DNA from 2 places in the Micromonospora lupini genome. Region 1 is predicted to be linked to the other one. Evidence: riboswitches for the same ligand, from Rfam matches in the RefSeq annotation. Region 1 holds a riboswitch; the other holds the start of a gene.
What was found. A riboswitch is a leader RNA that binds a small molecule or an ion and turns the genes downstream of it on or off. The one in region 1 is predicted to bind cobalamin.
Positions count from the first base shown of each region.

Region 2: linked by a shared signal. The riboswitch ahead of OOJ91_RS00965 (CbtB domain-containing protein) and the one ahead of cobN (cobaltochelatase subunit CobN) in region 1 are both predicted to bind cobalamin.

Region 1 covers NZ_JAPENL010000001.1:1,065,680-1,075,826, forward strand. The annotation lists gene cobN (cobaltochelatase subunit CobN) at 1-3,121, opposite strand, end outside; cobalamin riboswitch at 3,382-3,558, opposite strand; gene OOJ91_RS04945 (hypothetical protein) at 4,633-4,968, opposite strand; gene OOJ91_RS04950 (RNA polymerase sigma factor) at 5,134-5,673, shown strand; gene OOJ91_RS04955 (hypothetical protein) at 5,666-6,406, shown strand; gene OOJ91_RS04960 (ATP-binding protein) at 6,444-8,726, opposite strand; gene OOJ91_RS04965 (hypothetical protein) at 9,053-9,583, shown strand; gene helR (RNA polymerase recycling motor ATPase HelR) at 9,724-10,147, shown strand, end outside.
Region 2 covers NZ_JAPENL010000001.1:216,336-226,482, forward strand. The annotation lists gene OOJ91_RS00950 (GH92 family glycosyl hydrolase) at 1-3,670, shown strand, start outside; gene OOJ91_RS00955 (histidine phosphatase family protein) at 4,257-4,868, opposite strand; gene OOJ91_RS00960 (CbtA family protein) at 4,865-5,635, opposite strand; gene OOJ91_RS00965 (CbtB domain-containing protein) at 5,626-5,829, opposite strand; cobalamin riboswitch at 5,865-6,005, opposite strand; cobalamin riboswitch at 6,159-6,377, shown strand; gene OOJ91_RS00970 (ribonucleoside-diphosphate reductase subunit alpha) at 6,532-8,913, shown strand; gene OOJ91_RS00975 (ribonucleotide-diphosphate reductase subunit beta) at 8,952-9,947, shown strand; gene OOJ91_RS00980 (family 43 glycosylhydrolase) at 10,096-10,147, opposite strand, start outside.

The DNA of each region.
Region 1 (10,147 bases):
AGGAGCGCTCCATGTCGGCGCGCGCCTCACGCCCGTCCAGGCCCCGGCCGTACGCGTAGCCGCCCCACACCGCGTACACCTCGGCCAGGTCGGCGTCACTGCGCCAGGTCCGGGCGTCGATCAGCGGCAGCAGGCCCGCGCCGTACGCCCCGGGCTTGGAGCCGAAGATCCGGGCGGTGGCCCGCCGCTCGTCGCCGTGCTCGGCGAGGTCGGCGGCGACGTGCGCCCGCAGGTAGTTCTGATCGTCCGGCTCATCGAGCGCGGCGACCCGCCGCACGGCGTCGTCCAGCAGCGCCACGACGTGCGGGAACGCGTCGCGGAAGAAGCCGGAGATGCGCACGGTCACGTCGACGCGCGGGCGGCCCAGCTCGGCGGTCGGCACCACCTCGACGCCGGTGACCCGCCGGGACCGCTCGTCCCAGACCGGGCGGCAGCCCAGCAGCGCGAGCACCTCGGCGATGTCGTCGCCCTGGGTGCGCATCGCGCTGGTGCCCCACACGGTCAACCCCACCGAGCGGGGGTACGTGCCGGTGTCGGCGAGGTGCCGGGCCAGCAGCGAGTCCGCGAGGGCCACTCCGACGTCCCAGGCGTTGCGGCTCGGGATGGCCTTGGGGTCGACGGAGTAGAAGTTGCGGCCGGTGGGCAGCACGTTGACCAGGCCCCGGGTGGGTGAGCCGGACGGGCCGGGCGGCACGAACCGGCCGTCGAGCGCGCCGAGGGTGTTGGTCAGCTCGTCGGTGGTGCGCGCCAGTCGGGGCACCAGTTCGGTGGCCGCGAAGCGCAGCACGGCGGCGGCGTCCGGGATCGGCTGCCCGGTCACCTCCACGACCACCGCGTCGACGACGCCGGCATCCCAGTCCAGGGTCTCCATGCCGGTGACCAGCCGTCGCGCGAGGGCCTCGATCAGGTCGACGGCGTCGGCGGCGGTGCCGGCCGGCCCGTCGACCGCGTCGGTCAGCGCGACCGGCAGGGCGATCCGCTGCCCGGGCGACGCGAGCAACTCCTGCTCGTCGAGGCCGTACGCGGCGGCGAGGGCCTGCCGCAGGCCGGGCAGGGCGTGTTTGCCGCCCCAGATCTGAGGGGCGCGCAGCACGGCGAGCACCAGGTTGATCCGGGGCTCGCCGGTCGGCGCGTCGGCCAGGATGTGCAGCCCGTCGCGGATCTGCACGTCCTTGACCTCGCACAGGTACCCGTCGAGGTGCAGCACGAAGTCGTCGAAGTCGTCGGCGTCGGGCATCGCCTCGGCGTGCAGGTCGTGGTGCAACTCGGCGGCGCGGACGAGATCCCAGATCTGGGCCCGCACGGTGGGCACCTTGGCCGGGTCGAGCGCCTGCACGGTCGCGTACTCGTCGAGCAGTTGCTCCAGCTTGGCCAGGTCGCCGTACGTCTCGGCGCGGGCCATCGGCGGCACCAGGTGGTCGATGACCACGGCGTGCGCGCGGCGCTTGGCCTGGGTGCCCTCGCCGGGGTCGTTGACGATGAACGGGTAGACAAGCGGCAGGTCCGCGAGGACCGCGTCGGGCGCGCAGTCGGCGGCCAGGCCGAGGCCCTTGCCGGGCAGCCACTCCAGGGTGCCGTGCTTGCCCAGGTGCACCACGGCGTCCGCGCCGAAGCCGCCGTCGGTGACCGGCGCGGCCAGCCAGCGGTACGCGGCCAGATAGTGGTGACTGGGCGGCAGGTCCGGGTCGTGGTAGATGGCGATCGGGTTCTCCCCGAAGCCGCGGGGCGGTTGGATCAGCAGCACCACGTTGCCGAAGCGCAGCCCGGCGAGCACGATGTCGCCGCCCTCGGTGTACAGCTCGCCGGGCGGCTCACCCCAGTGCTCCCGCATGCGCTCGCGCAGCTCGGTCGGGACCTGGTCGAACCAGCGCCGGTACGTCTGCCCCGGTATCCGTGCCTCGGCGGCGGCCAACTGCTCCGGGGTGAGCCACTCCACGTCGTGACCACCGGCGGCGATCAGCGCGTGGATCAGCGCGTCGCCGTCCTCGGGCGGCGGCGCGTCACCCAGGTCGTAACCCGCCTCGGCGAGCGCGGCGAACAGCCGGACCGCCGAGACCGGGGTGTCCAGCCCGACGGCGTTGCCGACCCGGGAGTGCTTGGTGGGGTACGAGCTGAGGACGACGGCGACCCGCTTGTCGGCGTTGGGCACGTACCGCAGCCGGGCGTGGCGCACCGCGATGCCGGCCACCCGGGCGGCCCGCTCGGCGTCGGCGGCGTACACCGAGAGGCCGTCCGCGTCGATCCGCTTGAACGAGAACGGCACCGTGACGATCCGGCCGTCGAACTCGGGGATGGCCACCTGCATCGCCGCGTCCAACGGGGACAGCCCGGCGTCGCTGCCGGCCCACTGCTCGCGGGTGCTGGTCAGGCAGAGCGCCTGAATGACTGGCACGTCCAGGGCGGCGAGCGCGCCGACGTCCCACGCGTCCTCGTCGCCGCCCCCGGACGCGTCGGCGGCGACCGCGCCGCCGGCGGCGAGCACGGTGACCAGCAGCGCGTCACAGCGGGCGAACAGCCCGAGCGGGCCGGCGCCGGCGGTCAGGCCCCGCAGCGAGCCGCAGAAGATCGGCAGCGGGTTGCCCCCGGCCTCCCGCACGGCGTCGGCCAGGACGTCGACGAACGCGGTGTTGCCGGCGAGGGCGTGCGCCCGGTAGAAGACGATGCCCACGGTGGGCCGGTCCGGGTCGGTCGGGTGCTCGCCGTGCACCCCGTAGGCCGGGGTGGGCGCGGGCGGGGCGAACCCCTCGCCGGTGAGCAGCACGGTGTCACCGAGGAACCGGGCGAGGTGCCCGAGGTTGTCCGGCCCGCCCTCCACCAGGTACGCCAGCGCCTGGGTGACAACTCCGGACGGCACGGTGGAGACGGCCATCAGCTCCGCGTCGGGCACCGTCTCGCCGCCGAGCACGACAGTCGGCACGCCGGTGGCGAGCACCGCGGCGAGGCCGTCCGGCCACGCCTGCCGACCCCCGAGCAGGCGTACGACGGCGAGGTCGACCCCGTCGAGCAGGGCGGGCACCTCGTCGGCCGCCACCCGTGCCGGGTTGGCGAGCCGGTAGTCGGCGTCACTGGCGCGGGCGGCCAGCAGGTCGGTGTCGGCGGTGGAGAGCAGCAGAACGCGCACGGCAGGCTCCGGACGGTAACGTCGGCGCGCTCGCGGGAGCGGCCTGGCGACGTGGGATGGGCGCAGGGTTCAGCGGAGGCCGCGATCCGGCCCGCTCACCGGCGAGCGGCCGGGGACGACGGGCGGCGCGGTCCGGAACTCAGCGGTGAACGGAGTCGATGCCGATCGCGGCGACGACACGGCCGCCGTGCGGGAAACGGCAACCGCCGTCGATGATGGAGACGCCAAGCGTCATCGGGTCCTCCTCGGGTGTCCACGCCCTGGGGTACGTCCCGACGGCCGAAGTATCCTGGCTTCCGGATCGACGCTCTCCCCCGGCCTTCCAACCGCAGACACACGGCCGTGACTCGCGAGGGGGGATCGCTCCCCGGTGACAGTGGCGGGACCGCGTCGGATTCGCACCGACTTCCTTCACTGCCGTCAGGCCGCGAATGCTGCCACACCCGTCCACCGCCGGTCAACGCAGGTCCCGGCGTCGCCGGCCGCGCTCACCTGCTCCGGAGCGGCAGCGCGACGAGCCGCACGCCACGAGCCCCACGCCACGCGCCGCACGCCTTGAGTCGCACGCCACGCGCCGCACACCATGAGTCGCACGCCATGCGGCGCGTGCACACGTTGCCACGCGGAGGCTCGGCGATGCCGACGGTGCGGGGGAAGTCGACCGGCGGCAGGACGCTCCCGCAGCGGGGAGGGTGAGGGTCACTCGGCCCCTGTGGAGCTGATGTCGTAGACGACATCGCCCTAACTCTCCCTCGCTGACCCCGCTCCCTGACTCCCGCTCCCTCACCCCCGCTCCCTGACCCCGCTCCCTCACCTCCGCTCCCTGACCCCGCTCCCTCACTCCGCTCCCTGACCCCGCTCCCTCACCTCCGCTCCCTGACCCCGCTCCCTCACTCCGCTCCCTGACCCCGCTCCCTCACTCCGCTCCCTGACCCCGCTCCCTCACTCCGCTCCCTGACCCCGCTCCCTCACTCCGCTCTCTCACTCCCGCTCCCTCACCCCCCCTGACCCCCGCTCCCTCACTCCCGCTCCCTCACTCCCGCCCCTGATCCCCGCTCCCTGATCCCCGCTCCCTCACTCCCGCTCCCTCACCTCCGCTCCCTGACCCCGCTCCCTCACCTCCGCCCCCTGACTCCACTCCCTGACCTCCGCTCCTCACTCCCGCTCCCTGCCGTGAGCCCCGATCACCTTGACTCCCGCTTCCCGACTCACGCCCGCTGCCGCGAGCCCACCCGCTTCCTGACCCGCCCATCGCACCCGACACGTCCACCGCACCCGAGCCTTTCTGAGGCGCACGCCAGTCGGTCGGTTCGCTTCCACGGCGATGTCGTCAACCGCATCAACTCCAAAGGCATCGACCACCACCCGCCACCCGCAAAGGGCCGAGCGGTGCTCGCCTGCGCGCAGGGCAGCCGGCTCCGGGCGCCACCCCGATCAGCGGGCATGGCCGCTCCAGCCGATCAGCGAGCGCGGCCGCTCCAGCCGATCAGCGGGCGTGGCGCTCCAGCCGATCAGCGGGCGTGGCGCTCCGGGTGGGCGCGGTTCCACACCCGCATCCGCTCCGGGTAGCCGGTGCGGGCCGCCTCGTACAGCGGCACCGCGTGCTTGCGGGCGATGGCGCCAGCCGCGCGGGGGGTGCCGGTGCGGCGGCGGATCCACTCGCCGTCGTGGGCGATCGCCACCACGGTGGTGTCGGTCGCGGTGGTCTCCGGTTCCAGGTAGAACTCCACTCCCCGCCGGCTGGCGACGAACGCCTCCAGCGCGGCGAGGTCGTCCCGGGTGGCCTCGCGGTCCAGCTTGGTCGGGGTCGCCCCGGCGCCCCTTGACCGCCTGTTGAACCAGCTCATGCCCAGCCCCTCTCCTCGGACGCCCCTCCAGTTCAGCACCGATTCCTGGCAATACGCTGCACGCCGGGTGGGAGAAATCTGACTCGCCGGACCCGGTGGGCGGAACCCGCGGCACGTGGGCGGTGTCAGCACTGTGAGGAACCGGAGGTCTCCCTGGACGACGACGTGCTCGTCACCCGCGCTCGGGCCGGTGACCTGGAGGCGTACGACCTCCTGGTCGCCCGGCACACCGCGTCCGCGCACCGGACGGCGGTGCTGCTCGGCGCGGGCTCCGACTCCGAGGACGTCATCCAGGAGGCGTTTGTGAAGGGCTACCGCAAGCTGTCCCGTTATCGGGGAGAGTCGTCCTTCCGATCCTGGCTGCTGGCGATCGTCGCCAACGAGACCCGCAACCTGCATCGTTCCCGCACGCGCCGCGACGGCCTGGCCCTGCGGGCGGCGGCGTACCCGGCGTCGGAGGTCGTCGAGGACGACGCGGTAGGCACCGTCCTCGCCGGTGAGCGCCGCGCCGCGCTGGTGGCGGCCCTGCGTCAACTTCCGGTACGCGACCGAGAAGTGATCGTCTGCCGGTTCTTCCTCGACCTCAGCGAGGACGAGACGGTGGCGACTCTGGGTTGGCCCCGGGGCACGGTGAAGTCGCGGACCTCGCGGGCCCTGGCGAAGCTGCGCGCCCTGCTCGCCGACGAGGGGGTGCGCCATGGGTGACCCCGACCGGGGCGCGGACGGCCTCGAAGCGGAGCTGCGCGACCTGTCCGCCTGGCTGGAGACGCCCGACGCGCCGGACGTGACCGCAGGCGTACGCGCCCGCCTCGTCAGGGGCGTACCCCGGCGTCGCCGTTGGCGCTCCTTCGCCGCGGCGGCGCTCGTGGCCCTGCTGGTCGCGGCGCTCCCGCCGACGCGCGCCGCCATCGCGAACGCCGTCGGGGAGGTGCTGCGCTTCGCCGGCGTCAGCATCGCCACGTCGCCCACGCCGTCGCTGCCCGCGGGCGAGCCGTCGCCGTTGCCGTCGCAGCGGACGGTCGGGTTGGACGAGGCGCGACGGGCGGTGCGCTTCCCGATCCGGATGCCGTCCGCGCTGGGTCCACCCGAGCGGGCGTTGGTCGCCGACCCGGACGGCGCCGGCGCGCATCGGGTGGCGACGCTGCTCTACGACGGCGGCGCGCTGCGCCTCGACGCGTTCGACGGTCGCCTCGACCTGACCTTCCACAAGCAGATCGACCGACCGGAGGCGGAGTGGACGGAGGTCAACGGCAACTTCGCCATCTGGGTCGATGGTCCCCACGTGGTGTCCTACGTGGACCGTTCGGGGCAGGTCCGGCGGGAGACCGCCCGGCTCGCGGCCTCGACCCTCATCTGGGAACAGGCCGACGTGACCTACCGCCTGGAGGGTGCGCTCACCAGGGCCGAGGCGCTCGAGATCGCCCGGTCGCTCCCCTGACGACCTTGCGGACGGTTGCCGGAAGGCGGCCAGATGCTCAGAGCGGCAGCAGGTCGAGCCGCTGGACGACCTGCAACGCTTCGGCCGCGCGGCCCTGTACGCGCAACAGGACGACCAACCGCTGCCAGGAGTCGTGGGCCTCCCGGTACTGCCCGAGGCTCTCGTGCAGCCCACCCAGGCTGTTTAGGCAGTCCGCCTCACCCCGGGTGTTGCCGACCTCGTGGTAGACCGCAAGCGCCTGCCGGTAGTAGGCCAACGCCGAGTGCTGCTGACCGGTGCCGTGCGCGATCAGGCCAAGGCTGTGCAGCGTGTCGGCTTCACCGTCGGGATGCCCGTGCTGCCGAAACAGGGTCAGGGCGCGCGTGCAACTGTCCTGCGCCTCTTCGTAGCGTTCCAACTGGGCGCACTCCCAGCCGACCGCGTTGAGCGCCCGGGCTATCTCCACCGTGTCGGCGAGATCCTGGAACTCGGCCAACGCCTCACGGGAGTGCAGCAGCGCCTGTCGAAGGTCTCCAGCGTGATCTGCGGCGACACCCAGCGCGTAGTGACACCGTGCCAGCTCGGCGGCGTCGCCGGCCTCGTGGGCACGGTCGACGGCCAGCCGCAGATGACGCAAACCCTCCTCCTGCTCGCCATTCTGGCTGTGGGCCTGACCCAGATAGCGGTGCGCCATGGCTCGTGCCGAGATGCTCGCCCCCTGCTCGGCGGCGGCCAGGCCCATTCGCCACACGGCCAACTGTTCGACGGCCTGGCGACGTCGGGCGTGGAACGTGACCAACGTCCGGGCCAGTTGCCACACCTGGGGAAACCACAGCCGTTGCATGGCCAGGCGCTGACTCTCCAGCACCCGTTCCTGCTCGGCGTCGAACCACGACATCGCCACACTCGCATCCGTCAACACCGCTGGGGTGCAGCCGGGTGCCGGCTCGCCGAGTATGAGTGGATGGCGGCGCGGGTCGAGCAACCGGTCCGCCGCGCAGGCGGTGTGCAGATAGAAGTCGACAAGCCGCCGGACCGCCTCCCGGTCCTCGCCACCCTGCTGGTTCCGGCCGCGCTGGGCACTGTAGAGATGAACCAGGTCGTGCATCCGGAAGCGGCCCGGCGCGTGCTGGCGGACCAGTGCCGTGTCTTCCAGCTCCCGCAACAGCTCCTGTGCCCGCGGCGTCGACGTGCCCGCCAGGCTGGCCACGGCGGGCAGGCTGATGTCGACGACCGGAACCAGACCGAGAAGATCGACGACCTTGCCGGCCTGCGGGGTCAGGGCCCGCCAGGACCAGGAGAAGACCGCACGTAGGTCGGCCCGCAATTCTCCGGTGGTGAGGGCGTCGAGTCGGACGGTGGTGTCGCGTAGTTCGCGGACCAGGCCGTCGAGCGGGTGGTCGGGATGCGTGGCGGCCCGGGCTGCCACGATGGCCAGCGCCAGCGGTAGACCGCCGCAGTGTCGCACCAACGCGTCGAGAGCTGAGCGGTGCTGGAGCGCCCGCGCCGGGCCGAGGCGGGTGGCAAGCAACTCCCGCGCCTCCGTCTCGGAGAGCCTGTCCAGTGTGAGCGTCCTGGCGCCATGGGTGACGGTCAGGCCGCGTAGCCGGTGACGGCTGGTGATCAGGACCGTGCAGGTGGGAGTGCCGGGCAGAAGGGGAATGACATGGTCGGTGTCGCGGACGTTGTCGAGGAGCACGAGCATGCGCCGCCTGGCGACCAGACTGCGAAACAGCGCCGACTGGGCATCCACCGGGTGCGGTACCGACGCGGGTGGAACGCCAAGAGCCTGCAGAAAGCCGCGCAGCGTCACCGCGACCGGCAGCGGGGTGGGTTCGGGTCCGAAGCCGCGAAGATCGGCGTAGAGCTGCCCGTCCGGGAACTGGTCGGCGTGCATGTGGGCCCACTGCAACACCAATGAGGTCTTCCCGATCCCGCCCGCACCGCCGACGGCCGAGATCAGGACCGTCCTGCTCAGGGGATCTGGTTGGCCGACGGCGGCATCGAGGAGGCGCAGCTCGTCGGCTCGTCCGATGAACAGGGCCGGCGGGGCGGGCAGCTGTCGCGGCACCGGTGCCGCCGCGTTGGCGCTGCCGGTGTCGAAAGTCGGGGTGGTGGCCGCGGCCAGACGATTGCGGGCCGCCAGCCAGGTACGGGCGTCCTGGGCCGGCGCACAGGCACGGACAAAGGCGATCAGTGTATCCGCCCGGGGAAGTGAGTCGCGGCGCAGCATATCGGCGATGGTGCTGCGGGCCAGCACATCACCGCGCCGAGCCGCTCGCTGCTCCAGCTGCCGGTAGGTGTAGCCCGAATCTTCCTTCAACCGGCCCAGAAGAGTCACGAACTCCGCTACGTCGCGTGCTCCGTCGGGTCCCCCGCCTGCCGCAACCATTCTCCTCATGTTCCGGGTCGTGCAATTCACGTGCAACCCCGCTCGGTCCCTGTCCGGTCCGGTGATCGGAACAGACCGGGACACGGCTGACAGTTTCCTGACGCCGGCGGTGCGCCGGACCGGGTGTCGGCCGGCCGACGGCCCGGCGGCTGGACTCGCGCCGTCGTCGGACTGTCAGGCCTCGCCGCGACGCAGAGCGAGACGTCGCTGAGGAACCTGTTCGACACGACAGGTGTCTCTCTGGTGCGGGGCACACGTTCGACGGAGGAGGCGCGATGGTCACCTGGGGCAGAGTCCTGCTGGGGGCGGTTCTCCTGCTGGCGGGCTGCGCGGCCGCTGACCCGGCCACGACGCCGGCCAGCGGCCCGGCAGCGACGCCCGCCGCACCGCCGTCGGTGCGGGCGACGACCGGCTGCGCGTCGAGGGTCGAGACGGGATCGCTGCCCGACTGGGCGGACGAGGGGTTCCACGGGGACACCCGGATGCCGCACGTCTTCGGCGCGCGGGGCGACATCGTGGCGGTGCTGTTCACCCACCCGCTGGCGCAGGTCCGGACGGACGGGTCGACCAACAAGATCCTGTGGGTGTCCCGTCCGGTCAGCACGTCGCCCGCCACGTACTCGCCCGCCACGCTGGTGATCACCGCGACGCTGGACGGCACCGACACCCGGGTCACCCATGAGGTCGCCGGCGGGCCGGGCCCGTCGATCATCGACATGCCGAGCGCGGGCTGCTGGCACCTCGACCTGCGCTGGGGCGGGCGCACCGACACGATGGATCTCGTCTACGCGGAACGGAAGCCCTGACCGGGAGCGGCGGCCGGGAGGGGCGACACACCTCCCGCCATATCCAACATATACCGCATGGGGGGACTTGCGGCAAGGCCCCAGGTGTACCGCAGAATTGCCCGTCCAAGGCCAGGACCTGCGGAAACGGGAGCCAGCACATGCACAAGTCGTCGGCGGCGCACGCCGTGTTCGACCTTCCCGGCAACCTCGCCGCCAAGGCCGATCCGGCGCTCATCGCCCGTGACGAGCAGCACTTCGCCGTCATCGCGGCGAGCCTGGAGCGGTCGATCGCGGACCTGTCCGACCGTCTCGACGCGGAGCGCCGGGCACCCGCCGGCAAGGGCCGCCAGGCGGTCGCCCGGGACGAGGAGGTCCGTCGGCTGACCGGTCGCCTGCGCGCCCTGCGTCGCTTCGGCCTGGACCTGTGCCTCGGACGCATCGTCGGCACGGACGACCCGGCGCCCGTCTACATCGGGCGCTTCGGCCTCACCGACGGCAGCGGTCGTCGCCTGCTGCTCGACTGGCGTTCCCCGGCCGCCGAGCCGTTCTTCGGGGCCACCCACGCCAACCCGATGGGTCTGG
Region 2 (10,147 bases), 850 kb from region 1:
CCGGCTCGGCCGGGTCGAGCTGCGCGGCGCGACCGAGACGCAGCTGGTCACCATGTACTCGAACCTGTACCGGCTGAACCTCTACCCGAACTCGCAGTCGGAGAACACGGGCACCGCCAGCGCACCCCACTGGCAGTACGCGAGCCCGGTGTCCGCGCCGACCGGCACGTCGAGCGACACCCGGACCGGCGCGAAGATCGTGGACGGCCAGATCTACGTGAACAACGGCTTCTGGGACACCTACCGCACCGTGTGGCCCGCCTACGCGCTGCTCTACCCGGACGTCGCCGCCAGGATCTCCGACGGCTTCGTCCAGCACTACCGTGACGGCGGCTGGATCGCCCGCTGGTCGTCGCCCGGCTACGCCGACCTGATGACCGGCACCAGCGCGAACGTGGCGCTCGCGCAGGCGTACCTCAGCGGGGTCAAGCTGCCCGACCCGCTGGCGGCGTACGACGCGGCAGTCAAGGACGCGACAGTCGCGTCCGGCCGCGGCGCGGTCGGCCGCAAGGGCATCGAGACGTCGCTGTTCCTCGGCTACACGCCGACGTCCACGGGGGAGTCGGTGTCGTGGGCGCTGGAGGGCTACATCAACGACTACGGCATCGGGAACATGGCCGCCGCCCTGGCGAAGGACCCGGCCACGCCGAAGTCGGAGCGTGACCGGCTCAAGGAGGAGTCGCGGTACTTCCTGGAGCGGGCCCGCAACTACGTCCACCTGTTCGACCCGAAGACGAAGCTGTTCCAGGGTCGGGACGCCACCGGCGCCTTCCTCGCCGGTGACCCGCTGGACTGGGGCGGCGTCTACACCGAGACCAACGGGTGGAACTTCGCGTTCACCGCGCAGCAGGACCCGCAGGGCCTGATCAACCTGTACGGCGGGCAGAAGGCCCTGCGCGACAAGCTCGACACCTTTTTCGCCACGCCGGAGAACGCCGACCGCCCCGGCGGCTACGGGGGCGTCATCCACGAGATGCTCGAGGCCCGTGCGGTGCGCCTGGGTCAGCTCGGCATGAGCAACCAGCCGTCGCACCACATCCCGTACCTGTACGACGTCGCCGGCGCTCCGGCGAAGACGCAGGCGATCGTGCGCGAGATCATGCAGCGCCTGTACGTCGGCAGCGAGATCGGCCAGGGCTACCTGGGCGACGAGGACAACGGGGAGATGTCGGCCTGGTACGTCCTCAGCTCGCTGGGCATCTACCCGTTGCAGGCGGGCTCGACCCACTGGGCCATCGGCTCGCCGCAGTTCACCAGGATGACCGTCCACCGCACGACAGGCGACATCGTGGTCAACGCCGCGAACAACAGCACCCGCAACGTGTACGTGCAGAGCGTGCGGGTCAACGGCAAGAAGCAGAACGGGGTGTCCGTCGACGTGTCCGCGCTCGCCCGGGGCGCCACGATCGACTTCCAGATGGGGCCCAACCCGTCGTCCTGGGGCACCGGCCGGAACGACGTGCCGCCGTCGCTGACGAAGGGCGACGCGGCGCCCGAGCCGCTGCAGGACGTCACCGGGCCCGGCCTGGGCACCGCCACCACGAGTGGCGGTCAGGACGCGGCGGCGCTGTTCGACGACTCGTCGACCACGCAGCTGACCGCGTCGACGGGCACGCCGCAGATCAGCTGGGCCTCCCGTGGCGGCCGCCAGAAGCCGACCTACTACACGCTCACCTCCGGCGCGGGCGCCGGTGACGCGGCGGACTGGCGGCTGCAGGGCTCCACCGACGGCCTCACCTGGAGCACCCTGGACTCCCGCACGGGGGAGGTCTTCCGCTGGCGCAACCAGACCCGGCCGTTCCGGATCGACAAGCCGGGGCGGTACTCCCAGTTCCGCCTCGTCGTCACCAGGACCGCCGGCGCCGCACAGCCGACCCTCGCCGAGATCGAGCTGCTCGCCGGCGGAGACCTCGACCTGGGCGGCGGTGACATCACGGTGACCGCCACGGACGGCGCGACCGCGCGATCCGGCGCACCCGCGACGGTGGCACTGGCCACCGTCACCGGCGGCGACGCCGACGACTATCGGGCCACGATCGACTGGGGTGACGGCTCACCGGCCACCGAGGGCACCCTGACACTGAGTTCGCGGGCCGTCTACCGCGTCAGCGGCGCACACACCTACACCACGCCCGGGTACCACCAGGCGAGCGTCACGGTGACCGACGGCGCCGGCCAGGGCTCGGTGACTGTCGGCGTGGACGTCGCGTACGCGCCGGACTCCGGTCTCGCCGCGGCGTTCGACACCGTGTGCGTCGGCGACGAGGGCACCCTCGCGGCGGACTGCGACGCGAAGTCGTGGGCGTACTCGCGGGCAGCCCTCGCGGCGGCCGGCGTGACCCAGGGGCAGCGACACCAGGTCCCGGGCACGGCGTTGAGCTTCACCCTGCCGCAGATCCCGGCGGGACAACCGGACAACGCCACAGGCAACGGCGCGACCATCGCTCTGCACCTGCCCTCCGACGCCCGGAGCATCTCGTTCGTCGGCGCCGGTACGCAGGGCAACCAGAGCACCACCGCCACGGCCACGTTCAGCGACGGTGGCACCGCCAGCATTCCGATCCAGTTGAGTGACTGGACGTTGGGCGGCAACGCCAACGGCACCCCGTCGTACGGCAACATCGTTGTCGCGAAATCCGCGTACCGGCTCAGTGGCACGAGCCGTGACGGCGCCCAGCCGTTCCTGTTCGCCACCGCGCCGTACCAGATCCCGGAGGGCAGAACGCTTGTCTCGGTGACCCTGCCGACGCAGACCGGCGATCCCCGCTCGGCGGGCCGCATCCACGTGTTCGCCGTCGCCGACGACGGCACGCCTTCCGCCGCGCTGGTGACCGCCGCCCCCGCCGACCAGAGCGTCGACGCCGGGCAGGTCCTCGCGGCGAACCTCGGCTCGGTGACCGGAGGGGTACCCGGTTTCACCGGCTACCACGCCCGTGTCCAGTGGGGCGACGGGACGGTTCCCGCCGACGTCACGGTCGGCGCGGCCGGGGCGCTGAGCGGCCAGCACACCTACGCGAGGGAGGGCACCTACACGGTGCACGTCACCGCGTGGGACACGCTGTCGAGCAGCACCGCCACGTTCACCGTGACCGTCCGGCGTACCGGGCGCCAGCCGGCACTCGCGGTGTCCGGCACCCAGCCGGTCACCGCCGGTGACGCGGTCACTGTCGACGGCAGCGGGTTCGCCGCCGGGGAACGGGTGACTGTGGTCCTGGCCGCCGGCACGACGCGCAGCGTGACGGTCCCGGCGTCCGCGACGGGCACGGTCCGCGCCACCGTCACGACGGCGGGGGACACGCCCCCGGGCAGGTACGCCGTCCGCGCCACCGGCGCCTCCTCCGGTACGCAGGCGACGGCCACCGTGCAGGTGACCTCGCGATCGGGAAGCCCGGCCTACCAGCCGCGCGTGTCGTTGCCCACGACGTCCGGACCACGCGGTACGTCGATCACGGTCGACGGCTCCGGGTTCGCGCCGAACGAGGCGATCACGGTCAGCTTCGGCGACGGCCGTGGGGTCGGCACGGTGCGCGCCAACGGTGACGGCGTCGTCGCCGGCGCGACCGTGAGCGTTCCGGATTCGGCGCAGCCGGGCGCGACACGGGTGACGCTGTCCGGTGTCACCTCGGCGACTGCGGTGTCCGCACCGTTCACCGTCACCGGCGCGAGGTGAGCCGGAGGTGACACCGTCGGGCGGGCCGTGCTCCACGGCCCGCCCGACGTCGGCGCGACGGGCCCCATCGAGCCACGGTGGCCGTCCGGCCTCGGTGCTCGTCCGTCGTGGTCCGCGCGTCGTGGTCCGCGCGTCGTGGCCCGCCCGTCGCGGGGCCGATCCGCTGGCAGCCGGGGCAGCGCGCGTGGTGCGGCCCGGCTTGCAGAACGGACGCTGCTGGCGTGCCTGCCGCGCTGTGGCGCGGCCGATCCGCGCCGCCGGCACGGCACTGTCGCCCTTGGCCGGTATACCGCAGAGTCATATTCATACCTCTGCGGTATACCGCTCACGGGTTCATCCGCTCCGCGGTCCGTCCGCGAGGGCCGCCCGCGAGGTCCGTCCGCCAGGTCCGTCCGCGAGGCGCGTCCGCGAGGGCCGCCCGCGAGGTCCGTCCGCCAGGTCCGTCCGCGAGGCGCGTCCGCGAGGTCCGTCCGCGAGGGCCGTCCGCGAGGGGCGTCCGTCCGTCAGGCCAGTGCGTCCGTCAAGGGCCGTCCGTGCCGCTGCCCCACGTCCGGGGCAGCTCTACAGGGGCGGCTCCCGGCCCTTGTCACCGGTTCGGCGGTGTCGCCGCCGCGGATCCCGGTGGCGCGCTCAGGCGGAGCTGCCACCGCCGGCCGTGGTCGGTGAGCCGGACGATCGCCAACGGCTCCACGTCCAGCTGCCGGTAGGTCGCCAGCGGCAGGCCCAGCGCGTGCACGACCGCCACCCGGATCACGAGCGGATGGGTGACGGCCGTGACCCGTCGGCCGAGGCCGCGCTGTCCGTCGAGCCACCGGCCGACGCGCTCGCGCAGGCCGGCGACGGATTCGCCCCCGTGCGGCGCGGCGTCCGGGGTGGACAACCACTCGTGCAGGGCGTCGGGTTGCGCGGCGGCAACCTCCTCAAGCGACCGGCCGGTCCAGTCGCCGTAGTCGCAGTCGGCAAGCGCCGTCTCGACGGCGGGCGCGAGGCCGAGGGCGTACGCGGTCTGGACGGCCGCCACGGCGGGGCTGGACAGGCAGGCGTCGGTGTCGCTCGACGACGCCCGCCGGTCCAGCCCGGGCAGGGCGAGGGCGGCGCGTCGGCCCCCCTCGTCCAGTCCGTCGTCCCCGCCGAACCGGGCCCGCCGCAGGGCGGCGGTGTGACCGTGGGCGACCAGCCGCAGGCTGGTGGCGCTCACCCGGCCAGTCGTGCGTCGGCGAGCGCGCGCTGCCTGTGCATCAGGGCTGCGAAGAGCAGGCCGATCCCGGTCCACAGCACCACCTGGGTGCCGAGGGAGGCGAGTCGGAAGCTCCACAGCAGCGTGGCGGGGAAGTCACCCGGGACTTCCTGGAACGACGGCAGCACCACGTAGGCCACGCCTGTGACAAGCAGGAAACCGCCGACCGCCGCCGCGGCGCGTTGCCACACCGGCGCCTGTGCGCCGACCGACCGGTAGCCCAGCGCACCGGACCAGACCGCCACCAGCCCGAGAACCACCAGCAGCAGGTAGGTGACCGTGCGCTGGTTGATGGTGGCCGGGTCGCCGACGGCCGGAGGGTTCGGCGGGTACTTGAGGAACGGCACGATCACCGCGCCGAGCAGCGCGCCGCCGGCCAGCAGCAGCCCGGACCGCCCGTCGTCAACAGTCCGCCGCCGCCGGTTCAGCAGGACGTACGCCGTGGCCAGCAGGCCACCCATCGCGGTGCCGAACAGCGCGGTGGCCAGGAACAACCCACCACGCTGGCCGTTCCTGCTGACCAGGGCTTCCTCGTCGTGCTGGTGCCCGCCGGTGGCGGGTTCGGCGTGTGACGCCGCCTCCTCGATGGCGATGGCCGCCTCGACGTGTGGTTCGCCGACGACGTAGGCGAACGTTCCCGCGAGCAGGCCGGCCACCAGGCCGGCGAGCAGCCCGCGCAGGAGAACCGTGACGAACGTGGGTGCGGTGCCGGCGCCGCTCAGTGGCACGGGACACCGAGCAGGTGCCGGCCGTCGTGCATCAGCTCGTGCAGGTACATCCCGCTGCGCGAGACCGCGCCCTGGTCGAAGGCGACGAGATAGGCCAGCAGGGTGAGCACGGCGACGGTGGCCAGGACCGTCCACAGGAGACGGGTCGGGGCAGCGGGGTGCACCAGCGGCTGGCTGGACGTGGAACTGGACATGCGTGCACGAACCTCCTCGGGGATGACGCGTCCCCATCGCAAGGCTGCGGACGACCGAGCGTCCTGGCTCGCGGCCCCCGGGGTCGGGGACCGCTCACAGTGGCGCGACCGCGCCGGATTCTCACCGGCTTCCCTCGCGTCGCCGCAGATAGTGGGTCGACCGTATCGGTGCCGGTTCTCCTCGGTCAAGCCGGCGGCGGGGTCCGATCACGACGCCGCCGACGCTCGCTCGCCTGCGCGCGCCGGCGGATCGACGACTGCCGTCACGGATGAGCGCGACACGCCCGGCCCCGACATGTGGGGTGTGACAAACGTGGTCGCCCCTATATATGGTGTCGACCGCAGCTGGTTCGGTCACTCAACCCAGGGTGGCCGACGCAAGAGGGAACCCGGTGGAAGTCCGGGACTGCCCCGCAGCGGTGAGTGGGAACGACAGCCGTCATCAGCACTGGGCCGCCATCTGGCCTGGGAAGCGACGGCCGGTAGGTGACCGGGCGACCCCGGTCGTGCCCGCGAGTCCGAAGACCTGCCAGCGCGCCGCGTACCCGCATCCGGGTGGGCGGTGGTCCGAGGCCGCGTGGGACGGCCGACGCCTTCCGGATCCGCGCCCCGTCGGCGTGGCGTCCGCCGGTGTCGGCCTCCTCGCGCCGAGGGCCTTCAGGTCCTCAAGCTCGCGAGGAGTGAGTGGTGACAGTTACCGAGGTGACCCCGGCCGGCGGCGACACGGCCCTCCGGCGTACGCCGTCGCAGGTCCGCGAACGCGACGGCGGCAGCGAACCGGCGGACGTGCGCACGCTCGTCGCCACTGTCGAGCGCTGGGCCGACGACCTGCCCGACGTCGACCCGCTGCGGGTGGCGACCCGCACGATCAGCGGCCTGTACGACGGCGCGACGACTGCCGAACGGGACCGGCTGACCATCCAGACCGCGGCCGAGATGATCGGTACGGAGCCGCAGTACTCGCGCCTCGCCGCCCGGCTGCTGGCCAGCCACATCGAGCGGGAGGTACGCCGGCAGGGCGTCACCTCGTTCAGCGCGGCGATCCGGGCGGGCCACGCCGAGGGCCTGATCGGTGACGACACCGCCGCGTTCGTCGCCGCGCACGCCGCGACCCTCGACCACGCGATCGACCGGGACGGCGACCGCCGATTCGAGTACTTCGGCCTGCGCACGGTCTACGACAGGTACCTGCTGCGCCACCCCACCAGCCGATTGGTGCTGGAGACCCCGCAGTACTGGCTGCTGCGGGTGGCCTGCGGTCTGTCCCGTACGCCGGACGAGGCTGTGGACTTCTACCGGCTCATGTCCAGCCTGGCCTACCTGCCCAGCTCGCCGACGCTGTTCAACTCCGGCACCCGGCACACCCAGATGTCCTCGTGCTACCTCGTCGACTCGCCGCGCGACGAACTGGACTCGATCTACCAGCGCTACGCCCAGGTCGCCAACCTGTCCAAGTTCGCCGGCGGCATCGGCCTCGCGTACTCCCGGGTCCGCTCCCGGGGCGCGCTGATCCGCGGCACGAACGGGCAGTCAAACGGGATCGTGCCGTGGCTGCGCACCCTGGACGCGAGCGTGGCGGCGGTCAACCAGGGTGGCCGGCGCAAGGGCGCCGCCTGCGTCTACCTGGAGCCGTGGCATCCGGACATCGAGGAGTTCCTGCAACTGCGGGACAACACCGGCGAGGACGCCCGGCGTACGCACAACCTGAACCTTGCCAACTGGATCCCGGACGAGTTCATGCGGCGGGTCGAGGCCGACGAGGTGTGGTCGCTGTTCGACCCGGACGAGGTGCCCGAGCTGCCCGACCTGTGGGGGGAGCGGTTCGACGCCGCGTACCGGGCCGCCGAGGCGCAGGGCCGCTACGTGCGACAACTGCCGGCGCGGGAGCTGTACGGCAAGATGATGCGAACCCTGGCCCAGACCGGCAACGGCTGGATGACGTTCAAGGACGCGGCCAACCGGCTGTGCAACCAGACCGCCGAGCCGGGCAACGTGGTGCACCTGTCCAACCTGTGCACCGAGATCATCGAGGTGTCCAGCGACGCCGAGACCGCCGTGTGCAACCTCGGCTCGGTGAACGTCGCCGCCCACGTCGCCGACGGCGGCATCGACTGGGAGCGCCTGCGCGCCACCGTCCGGACGGCGGTGACGTTCCTCGACCGGGTCATCGACATCAACTACTACCCGACACCGCAGGCGGCGGCGAGCAACCCCCGTTGGCGGCCTGTCGGTCTCGGGCTGATGGGCCTTCAGGACGTGTTCTTCGCGCTGCGGCTGCCGTTCGACTCGCCGGCCGCGCGAGAGTTGTCCACCCGGATCAGCGAGGAGCTGTACCTGACCGCGCTGGAGACCTCCGCCGACCTGGCGCGCGACTTCGGCGCGCATCCGGCGTACGCGCAGACCCGGGCCGCGCGGGGCCAGCTCCAGCCCGACCTGTGGGGTGTCGACGGTACGCAGACCGCACGCTGGGCCGCGCTGCGCCAGCGGGTCGGGGCGTACGGGCTGCGCAACTCCCTGCTGGTGGCGGTCGCGCCGACCGCGACGATCGCCTCGATCGCCGGCTGTTACGAGTGCGTCGAGCCGCAGGTGTCCAACCTGTTCAAGCGCGAGACCCTGTCCGGGGAGTTCTTGCAGGTCAACACGGCCCTGGTCCGCGAGTTGAAGGCACGTGGCCTGTGGACCGAGCAGATCCGTTCGGCGATCCGGCGCGCGGAGGGGTCGGTGCAGGACGTCACCGAGCTGCCGGCCGACGTGCGGGAGCTGTTCCGCACCGCGTGGGAGTTGCCGCAGCGGGCGCTCATCGACCTGGCGGCCGCCCGCGCGCCGTTCATCGACCAGTCCCAGTCGCTGAACCTGTTCCTTGCCTCGCCCACTATCGGCAAGCTCTCCTCGATGTACCTGTACGCCTGGAAGACCGGGCTGAAGACCACCTACTACCTACGCTCGCGCCCCGCCACGCGCATCCAGCAGGCCACCGTCAGCGCCGTCGCACCCGTCGCCGTCGCACCCCTCGCCGTCGCCGTCGACGCCGAGTCGCTCGCCTGCTCGCTGGAGAACCCCGAGTCGTGCGAGGCGTGCCAGTGACCGCTCCCGACACCACTACCGACACGAGGACCACGCACATGCTGCTCGACCCCGGGATGGACCTCACCCTCCGCCCGATGCGCTACCCGCACTTCTTCGACCGGTTCCGCGCCGCGATCCGCAACACCTGGACGGTCGAGGAGGTCGACCTGCACGCCGACCTCGCCGACCTGGACAAGCTGTCGCCGGCCGAGCGGCACCTGGTCAGCCGCCTGGTGGCGTTCTTCGCCACCGGCGACACGATCGTCGCCAACAACCTGGTGCTCAACCTCTACCAGCACGTCAACAGCCCCGAGGGCCGCCTCTACCTGTCCCGGCAGCTGTTCGAGGAGGCCGTGCACGTCCAGTTCTACCTCAACCTGCTCGACACGTACGTGCCCGACGAGACCGAGCGGTTCGCCGCCTTCGCCGCCATCGAGAACATTCCCTCGATCCGCCGCAAGGCCGAGTTCTGCTTCCGCTGGATCGACTCACTGGGGGAGTTGCGAGAGCTGCGGACCTCCGACGACAGGCGCGCGTTCCTGCTCAACCTCATCTGCTTCGCCGCCTGCATCGAGGGATTGTTCTTCTACGGCGCGTTCGCGTACGTCTACTTCCTGCGCTCCCGCGGCCTGCTGCACGGCCTGGCCTCCGGCACCAACTGGGTCTTCCGCGACGAGTCCATGCACATGGCGTTCGCGTTCGACGTGGTGGACACCGTGCGCGCCGAGGAGCCCGACCTGTTCGACGACGATCTCGCCGACCAGGTCCGTCAGATGCTCACCGAGGCCGTCGAGTGCGAGGTCCAGTTCGCCGAGGACCTGGTGGGCCAGGGCGTGCCCGGTCTCACCCTCGCGGACATGCGGGAGTACCTCCAGCACGTCGCCGACCGACGTCTCGCCCAGCTCGGGATCGCCCCGCACTACGGGTCCGCCAATCCGTTCGCCTTCATGGAGTTGCAGGACGTGCAGGAGCTGTCCAACTTCTTCGAGCGGCGGGTGTCGGCGTACCAGGTGGGGGTGACCGGGACTGTGGCCTTCGACGACGACTTCTAGGAGGACCCCCACCCCACCCCCTCCCCACCCCGTCGACCAGGAGGTTGTTGCTCCCCTATCGGCGTATCAGGGGCACCAACTTCATGATCAACGTCGGCGGCGGGCGAGGTGGGGGTGGGGTGGGGGTGTTCTTGGGGTGGGGTGACTGTCAGGCGGGGGAGCAGGTCGGGGTGATGGTCGGAGGACTGCTGGTGGCGCTC